2 regions of the Kocuria sp. KSNUG genome follow, and region 2 is predicted to be linked to the other one. Evidence: predicted binding sites of a transcription regulator. Region 2 holds the regulator's gene; the other holds the start of a gene.
What was found. Region 2 encodes HrcA, which represses chaperone genes, less so after heat shock. Its sites were predicted from a motif close to TTNGCACTCGNNNNNNNCGAGTGCNAA; they were not measured.
Positions count from the first base shown of each region.

Region 1 (4,379 bases), 740 kb from region 2:
GGATCCTGGCGTGGGACAACCCGCTGCCGGCCGGCACGCCGGGCTTCTGGCGGGTCGCCGGGACCCGTGCCACCTCCGTGGTGGTGATCGCGGTGGTGGCGCTGTGCCAGGCCATGGCCACCGTGGCGTTCCAGACCGCGGCGAACAACCGGATCATCACCCCGTCCATCATGGGATTCGAGTCCCTCTACGTGCTGGTGCAGACCTCGGCGGTCTACTTCCTGGGTGCCGTGGGGGTCACCGCGGTGCAGGGTCTGCCGCAGTACGCGGCGCAGGTGACGGTCATGGTGCTCTTCGCCCTGGCCCTGTACGGCTGGCTGCTGTCCGGCAGGCACGCGAACGTGCAGGTCATGCTGCTGATCGGGATCGTGCTGGGCGGTGGCCTGGGGGCGGTGTCCACGTTCATGCAGCGGCTGCTATCGCCCAGCGAGTTCGACGTGCTGAGCGCCCGGCTCTTCGGCTCGGTGTCCAACGCGAACCCCGAGTACTTCCCCCTGGCCATCCCGCTGTGCCTGCTGGGAACGGCCGCCCTGTACCTGCGCTCCCGGAGGCTCAACGTCATGGCGCTGGGGCAGGACGTGGCCACCAACCTGGGGCTGCGGCACCGCCGCGAGCTCATGCTCACCCTGTTCTGGGTGTCCGTGCTCATGGCCGTGACCACCTCGCTGATCGGTCCCATGACGTTCCTGGGCTTCCTGGTGGCCACCCTGGCGTACCAGTTCTCGGACACCCACGACCACCGCTACGTGTTCCCCATGGCGGCGCTGCTGGGCTTCGCGGTGCTCTCCGGGGCCTATTTCATCCTGAAGAACGTCTTCTACGCGGAGGGCGCGGTGTCCATCATCATCGAACTGGTGGGCGGAACCGTGTTCCTCGTGGTGATCCTGAGGAAGGGCAGACTGTGATCCGGCTGGACGGACTGAGCAAGCAGTACGGGACGGACACCGCCATCGGGCCGGTGGACCTGGAGATCCCCGAGGGTGGGATCACCGCGCTCGTGGGTCCCAACGGCGCGGGCAAGTCCACGCTGCTGACCATGATGGGCCGTCTGCTCGGCCCGGACGCCGGCACCGTGGTGGTCGGTGGCCACGACGTCACCACCACCCCGCCGCGCACGCTCGCCACGGTGGTGTCCACGCTGCGCCAGGAGAACCACTTCACGGCGCGGCTCACGGTGCGCCAGCTCGTGGGCCTGGGCCGCTTCCCCTACACGCGCGGGCGGATCAACCGGGAGGACGAGAGGATCATCTCCGAGTCCATCGAGTTCTTCGACCTGGGCCCGCTCCAGGACCGCTACCTGGACCAGCTCTCGGGCGGCCAGCGCCAGCGCGCCTACGTGGCCATGGTGCTGTGCCAGGAGACCGGGTACCTGCTGCTGGACGAGCCGCTGAACAACCTGGACATGCGGCACTCCGTGCACATGATGCAGCACCTGCGCCGCGTGGCGGACGAGTTGGGGCGCACCGTGGTGATCGTGCTGCACGACATCAACTTCGCGAGCCACTACGCGGACCGGATCTGCGCGGTCAAGGACGGGCGGGTCGTGGAGTTCGGCACGCCCACCCAGATCATGACGGACGAGACCCTCACCCGCGTGTTCGACACCCCGGTCACGTGCCACGAGGGCCCCAGCGGGCGGCTCGCGGTCTACTACTGAGCGCGACGACGCCGCTCCTGCCGCGGGTGCTCGAGCCCGCCTTCCACGGGCGTGGAGCGGGCTCCGGCCGCCCGGGGTGCGGATGCGGCGGCAGCGCTCGGGGCCCGTGCCGGCGCCACCCCGGGGATGGTGCGTCGAGGCCGTCGACGGGGCCGGGCGGCGTCGTCGTGGGGTGTGCCGGACCAGCCTGTTCAGCCCACAGGGGAGTGGCGTGGGCGCGTCTTGACCGGGCGCGGCCCGCGTCCCTACAGTGCTATTAGCACTCTCCCATGGAGGGTGCTAAAGGCCAGGCGCTCAATCGGCACCGCGACGACGGTTGGCACGCCAACTGGCCTGTGGCGCTCGCCGTCATGGGACCCCATGGCACGCGGCGGACGCACACCGTCTCACACGCCTAGAAGAAAGGGAGAGATCGTGTCGGTCTCCATTAAGCCCCTCGAGGATCGCATCGTGGTTCAGCCGCTGGCCGCTGAACAGACCACCGCCTCCGGTCTGGTCATCCCGGACACCGCCAAGGAGAAGCCCCAGGAGGGCACCGTCCTGGCCGTGGGCCCGGGCCGCGTGGACGACAAGGGCAACCGCATCCCCGTGGACGTCAACGAGGGTGACCTGGTCATCTTCTCCAAGTACGGCGGGACCGAGGTCAAGTACAACGGCGAGGAGTACCTGGTGCTCCCGGCGCGCGACGTGCTGGCCGTCATCGAGAAGTAACTTCTCCACACCCTTTCGTACGCGGTGCCCGCCCGCCCGGGAACGGGCCGCGGGCACCGCGTGCGTCGTCTCCGCAGTCTTCCCGGTTCCCTAAGGAGCAACTCACATGCCCAAGCAGTTGGTGTTCGACGACACCGCTCGCAAAGCGCTCGAAGCCGGCGTGAACCGCCTGGCCGACACCGTCAAGGTCACCCTCGGCCCCCGCGGCCGCAACGTGGTCCTGGACAAGAAGTGGGGCGCACCCACCATCACCAACGACGGCGTGACCATCGCCCGTGAGGTGGAGCTCGAGGACCCGTACGAGAACCTCGGCGCCCAGCTGGCCAAGGAAGTGGCCACCAAGACCAACGACGTCGCCGGTGACGGCACCACCACCGCCACCGTGCTCGCGCAGGCGATCGTGAAGGAGGGCCTGCGCAACGTTGCCGCGGGCGCCGCCCCCAGCGACATCAAGCGCGGGGTCGAGGCCGCCGTGGCCACCGTGTCCCAGCGCCTGCTGGACAACGCCCGCCCCGTGGAGGGCAAGGACGTGGCCCACGTGGCCGCGATCTCCGCCCAGTCCGAGGAGATCGGCGAGCTGATCGCCCGCGCCTTCGAGACCGTGGGCACGGACGGCGTCATCACCATCGAGGACGGCTCCTCCACCGAGGTGGAGCTGGACGTCACCGAGGGCATGCAGTTCGACAAGGGCTACCTGTCCCCGTCCTTCATCACCGACCAGGAGCGCCAGGAGGCCGTCCTGGACGACACCTACGTGCTGCTGTTCCAGGGCAAGATCTCCTCGATCCAGGACCTCATGCCGGTGCTGGAGAAGGTGCTGCAGGCCAAGAAGCCGCTGACCATCATCGCGGAGGACGTCGAGGGCGAGGCCCTGTCCACCCTGGTGGTCAACAAGCTGCGCGGCACGCTGGACGTCGTGGCCCTCAAGGCGCCCGGTTTCGGAGACCGCCGCAAGGCGATCATGCAGGACCTCGCGGTGCTCACGGACGCCACCGTGACCACCCCGGAGCTCGGCATCTCCCTCGAGGCCGTGGACCTGAGCCAGCTGGGCTCCGCCCGCCGGATCACCGTGACCAAGAACCAGACCACCCTGGTGGACGGCGCGGGCTCCTCCGACGCTGTGGCCGATCGCGTCGCGGAGATCCGCTCCGAGATCGCCCGCACGGACTCCGAGTGGGACCGCGAGAAGCTCCAGGAGCGCCTCGCGCGCCTCGCCGGCGGCATCTCCGTGATCAAGGTCGGCGCCGCCACCGAGGTGGAGCAGAAGGAGCGCAAGCACCGCATCGAGGACGCCGTGTCCTCCACGCGTGCCGCGCTCGAGGAGGGCATCGTGGCCGGCGGCGGTTCCGCGCTGGTCCACGCCTCCAAGTCCCTGGACGGCACGGACCTCGGTCTGGACGGCGACGCCGCCACGGCCGTGAACATCGTGCGCCGCGCCCTCACGCAGCCCCTGCGCTGGATCGCGGAGAACGCGGGCCAGGACGGCAACGTGGTGGCATCCCGCGTGGCCGAGATGGAGCCCGGCAACGGGTACAACGCCCTGACCGGCGAGTACGAGAACCTGCTCTCGGCGGGCATCATCGACCCCGTGAAGGTCACCCGTTCCGCCCTGCAGAACGCGGCGTCCATCGCGGCCCTGGTGCTCACCACCGAGACCCTGGTGGCCGAGAAGAAGGACCAGGACGAGGACTGACCACCCCTCGTCGCTCCCGTGAGCGCCCGGCCCCCTGCGGCGGGCGCCACGGGCCGGACCAGCGATCGCCACGACGGCCTCCTCCTGCGGGAGGGGGCCGTCGTGGTGTTGTCGGGGGATCGGCGCGGCCCAACCGAAGGCCGCGCGGGTGGGAGTCCTGGTTGGACCTGCTTGTGCCCCCGGCCTAATCTGATGCGATGCGCTTCCCCCCGGCCCCGGTTCCTGAGTCCGCGAAGACCTCTCCTTGGGAGGCTGGAGATCGGGATGACGGCCGTGCCGGGGGGTCTTCACCTTCGGACCGGGTGTCCCGGTATTCGG
Region 1 is NZ_CP150981.1:2,527,063-2,531,441, reverse strand. Features, by position in the region: gene AABM36_RS11070 (iron chelate uptake ABC transporter family permease subunit) at 1-905, shown strand, start outside; gene AABM36_RS11065 (ABC transporter ATP-binding protein) at 902-1,657, shown strand; gene groES (co-chaperone GroES) at 2,072-2,368, shown strand; gene groL (chaperonin GroEL) at 2,475-4,061, shown strand; gene AABM36_RS11050 (acyltransferase family protein) at 4,364-4,379, shown strand, end outside.
Region 1: groES (co-chaperone GroES) is a predicted target of HrcA. The motif match lies at 1,914-1,940, and genes of this name have one in related genera.

Region 2 (4,379 bases):
CCGGTCCTTCTCACCGTCCCTGAAGATGCACGTGGCGCGGGTGCCGTGGCCGTCCACGAGGTCGAGGAGCTCGCCGGCGCGCAGCCGGCGCACGGTCACCGCGTGGCGCGCCTCGGGCCCGTGCACGTCGAGGAGCTCCCCCGGACGGGCCCGGGAGAGCTCCTCACCGGGGTGGTGGAAGACGGGGTTGGTCACTGGTCGTTGAACCGCCCGCGCAGCCGGGAGAAGAATCCGCCCGAACCGGTGGCGTTGACCGTGGTGCCGTCGTGGGCCTCCTCGTCCCGCAGCTGCGCCAGCCGCTGCACGAGCTCACGCTGCTCGCCCGTGAGGTTGCGGGGGGTCTCCACCTCGAAGTGGACCTGCAGGTTTCCGCGTCCCTTGCCGCGCAGGTGCGTCACGCCGAGCCCGTCGAGGGTCACGGTGGCGCCGGACTGGGTTCCGGGCTCCACCGCCACGCTGCGGGTGCCGTCGAAGGTCTCCAGGGTCACGGTGGTGCCCAGGGCGGCCGCGGTCATGGGGATGCGCAGCCGGGCGTGGAGGTCGTCGCCCTCGCGGTGGAACGTGGGGTCCGGGTCCACCTTGAGCTCCACGAAGAGGTCGCCGTTGGGCCCACCGGCGGTGCCGGCCTCGCCCTGGCCGCCCAGGCGGATGCGGTTGCCGGACTGGATGCCGGCGGGGATCTTCACGGTGAGCGGGCGGCGGTCACGCACCCGGCCCTCGCCGTAGCACTCGTGGCACGGGCTCTCGATCACGGTGCCAAAGCCGTTGCACTGCGAGCACGGGCCCTGCGTGGTGACCATGCCCAGGATGGACTGGCGCTGGTACTGCATGTGCCCCGAGCCGCGGCACATGCTGCACGTGGTGGGGCTGGTGCCGGGCTGGCAGCAGGAGCCCTCGCACGCGGGGCACACCACGGCGGTGTCCACGGTGATGTCCTTCTCCACCCCGAACACGGCGTCCTTGAGGGAGATGCGCACGTTGATCAGTGCGTCCTGGCCCTGCCGGGTGCGGGACTGCGGGCCGCGCTGGCCGCCCGCCCCCGCGCCCTGGAAGAACGTCTCGAAGATGTCGGAGAAGCCGAACCCGGAGCCCGGGAAGCCACCGCCGAAGCCGGTGTCCGTGCCGTTCTCGTTGCCCGTGGCGTCGTAGACCCGGCGCTTGTCGGGGTCCGAGAGGACGTCGTTGGCGTGCGAGACGCGCTTGAACTCCTCCGCGGCCTCTGGTGACGGGTTGACGTCCGGGTGCAGCTTGCGCGCCTTCTTGCGGTAGGCGCGCTTGATCTCTTCGGCGCTGGCGTCACGGCTCACGCCGAGGGTTTCGTAGTGGTCGCTCACGATGTCGTCGCTTCTGCTTTCGTCGGGTCTGTGGTCTCGGTCGGGGCGGCGCCGGCGCGGCGCTCAGTCCCCCAGGTTCCTGGAGAGGTATCGGGCCACCGCGCGCACGGAGGCCATGGTGGTCGGGTAGTCCATGCGGGTGGGTCCCACCACGCCCACCTTGGAGGCGGCGCGCGGTCCGTAGCCGGTGGCCACCACGGAGGCTTCTGCCAGCGGGTCGTCGCACTCCTCGGAGCCGATCCGCACGGCCACCCCGCGCTCGTCCTGCTGCATCTCGGACAACAACCGCAGCATGGTCACTTGTTCCTCCAGTGCCTCCAGCACCGGGGAGATGCTCTGCGGGAAGTCGCCGCTGAACCTCGCGAGGTTGGCCGTGCCGGCCATCACCAGGCGGTGCTCGTCCGTGGCCGAGGCGAGCAGGGAGAGGGTCTCCCCGACGGCGTCCCCGGCCTCGCGCAACTCCGCGGGCAGCGTCTCCCCCAGTCCGGCGACGGCGCTCGGCACGGCATCCAGCGCCTGTCCCAGCACCCGGGCGAGCACGCGGGCACGCAGCTCCAGCAGCTGGGGCTCCTCCAGCGCGGTGCGCAGCTCCACGGCCCGCTGCACCACGCGGCCCGAGGTGGGGATGAGGATGACCAGCACGGCCGCACCCACGTCCACGAGCTCCACGTGGCGCACGGTGGTTCCCGTGCGCACGGGGTACTGGATCACGGCCGCCTGGTGGGTCAGCTGCGCGAGCAGGCGCACAGTCCGCTCCATGACGTCGTCGATGTCCTGCGCGTCCTCCAGGAACACCTGGATGGCGCGGCGCTGGGCAGGACTCAACGGCTGGACCGCGGCGATCTGGTCCACGAACACGCGGTAGCCCTGGTCGGTGGGGATCCGCCCGGAACTGGTGTGCGGTGCCACGATGAGACCGGCGTCCTCGAGGGCCGCCATGTCGTTGCGCACCGTGGCCGAGGACACGGGAAGCCGGTGGCGCTCCACGAGCGCCTTGGAGCCCACGGGTTCGCGGGAGTGGACGTAGTCCTCCACGATGGCCCGCAGGATCTGCACCCTGCGCGGATGGTCCATGGTCCTCACCTCCCGTGGCGTGTCGAGCAACGGGCCGTGCGCCCGTCGTGGCCGAGCACCAATTTTGGCACTCATCCAGTCACAGTGCTAATCCCCCAGTCTAGGGCGCGGGTGCCCCGGGGCCGCTTTGGTACGCTCGCGGCTGATCTGCCCGCCGCACCGAGGAGGAACCCGTGAACGCACCCGGCTGGGGCTGGGGTCCCCAGGACCTGGACAGCCCCGAGGTGTCCCGCACCCGGCCGAGGGCGCGCGAGGTCGCCGTGGCGCGCGACATGGTGCTGGAGGACGTCGAGACCGGGTGGGTGGGCGCCGTCGTCAGCGTGGAGGTGATCGGCGGCATGCGCGTGGTGGGGCTCGAGGACCGCCACGGCCGGGTCAAGACCTTTCCACTGGGGCCGGGCTTCCTGCTGGACGGCGAACCCGTGCGGCTCACACCCCCCGCGCCGCGGAGCGCCCCCGCCGGCAAGCGCATCACGCGCTCCGGCTCCGTGGCGGTGGAGGGCCTCAGGGCGTCCGTGGCCAAGGAGTCGCGCGTGTGGGTCGAGGGCTACCACGACGCCGAGCTCGTGGCCAAGGTCTGGGGGCACGACCTCGCGGTGGAGGGCATCGTGGTGGAGCCCCTGCACGGCATCGACGACCTGCCCGCCGCCATCCGTGTCTTCAACCCTGGCCCGCAGCGACGCCTGGGGATCCTGGTGGACCACCTGGTGGCCGGCTCCAAGGAGTCCCGCATCGCCGAGCAGGCCCTGCGGGTTCCGGGTGCCGCGGACAACGTGCTGATCCTGGGGCACCCCTACGTGGACATCTGGCAGGCCGTGAAGCCCTCCGCGCTGGGCATCCCCGCGTGGCCCGTGATCCCGCGCGGAGTGGACTGGAAGACCGGCATGGCCAAGGCATTGGGACTGCCCCACCGCACCCCGCAGGACGGGGGCCGCGCGTGGCAGCAGATCCTCACGCGCGTGAACACCTACGCGGACCTGGAGCCTGCGCTGCTGGGCCGTGTGGAGGAGCTCATCGACTTCCTGACCGCGGACCAGGGCACCGCACGCTGAGCCGTCCCCGAACACGGGCGGCCGCAGGGGTCCCGCGGTGTGACGCACACCGTGGCGAGCTCCCAGACGCCCCCGGTATCATCGGGGGAACCAGACCCCCGCTCTCCCGTCTGGTCCGGCTACCGCCCCTGAAAGGGACACCCTCACGTGACTGACGTTGCCTCCACGCCCTCTGCCTCCGCCCAGGACTCCGCCGCGCCGTTCGAGTCCGTGCACCCGGTGGCCCAGCCCCTGGACGTCAACCAGGACCGCCAGTGGGCCACCCTGGCCCACCTCGGCGGCGTGGTGGGTGTGATCCCGAGCTACGTGATCCACCGCGTGTTCAAGGACCGCGGACCGTTCACCGCCCAGGAGTCCCGCGAGGCGGCCAACTACACCATGCTCCCCAGCATCATCGTGCTGGGCGGCATCCTGCTGTCCCTGCTCCCCGTGGTCGGCGGTGTGTTCTCGGTCGTCGCCGCCGTCACCTGGGTGTTCCTGGCGGTCACCTCGGTGCGGGCCGGCATCAAGGTCAACCGCGGTGAGCCGCACCAGTACCGCGCCAACACCCACCTCTACGACCGCTTCACCGGCCACCGGGGCTGACTCGGGCCCCGTCCCGGCTGCGGTGCGCACGACGTGTGCCCGGTGCCGCGTTGCGACCCTGCCGCACAGCTCACCAGTCGAGCAGCCGCCGCGTCACGGCGTCGGCCATGAGGCGCCCGGCATCCGTGAGCACCGCCGTGCCCGCCAGGGCCGCGGGGCCGTCCAGCCAGCCGTCCGCGATCAGCCCCGCCACGGCCCGGCGGCCCTCCGGACGCAGGGACGAGACCGGGATGCCCTCGCTGATCCGGATGCCGAGCATCACGTGCTCCACGTACTGGGTGTCCGCGTCCAGGGTCTCGCGACCCACCGCGGGTGAGACCCCCGCGCGCACCTT
Region 2 is NZ_CP150981.1:1,786,086-1,790,464, reverse strand. Features, by position in the region: gene AABM36_RS07740 (16S rRNA (uracil(1498)-N(3))-methyltransferase) at 1-195, opposite strand, end outside; gene dnaJ (molecular chaperone DnaJ) at 192-1,334, opposite strand; gene hrcA (heat-inducible transcriptional repressor HrcA) at 1,398-2,408, opposite strand; gene AABM36_RS07725 (DUF3097 family protein) at 2,582-3,460, shown strand; gene AABM36_RS07720 (DUF4870 domain-containing protein) at 3,608-4,045, shown strand; gene hemW (radical SAM family heme chaperone HemW) at 4,116-4,379, opposite strand, start outside.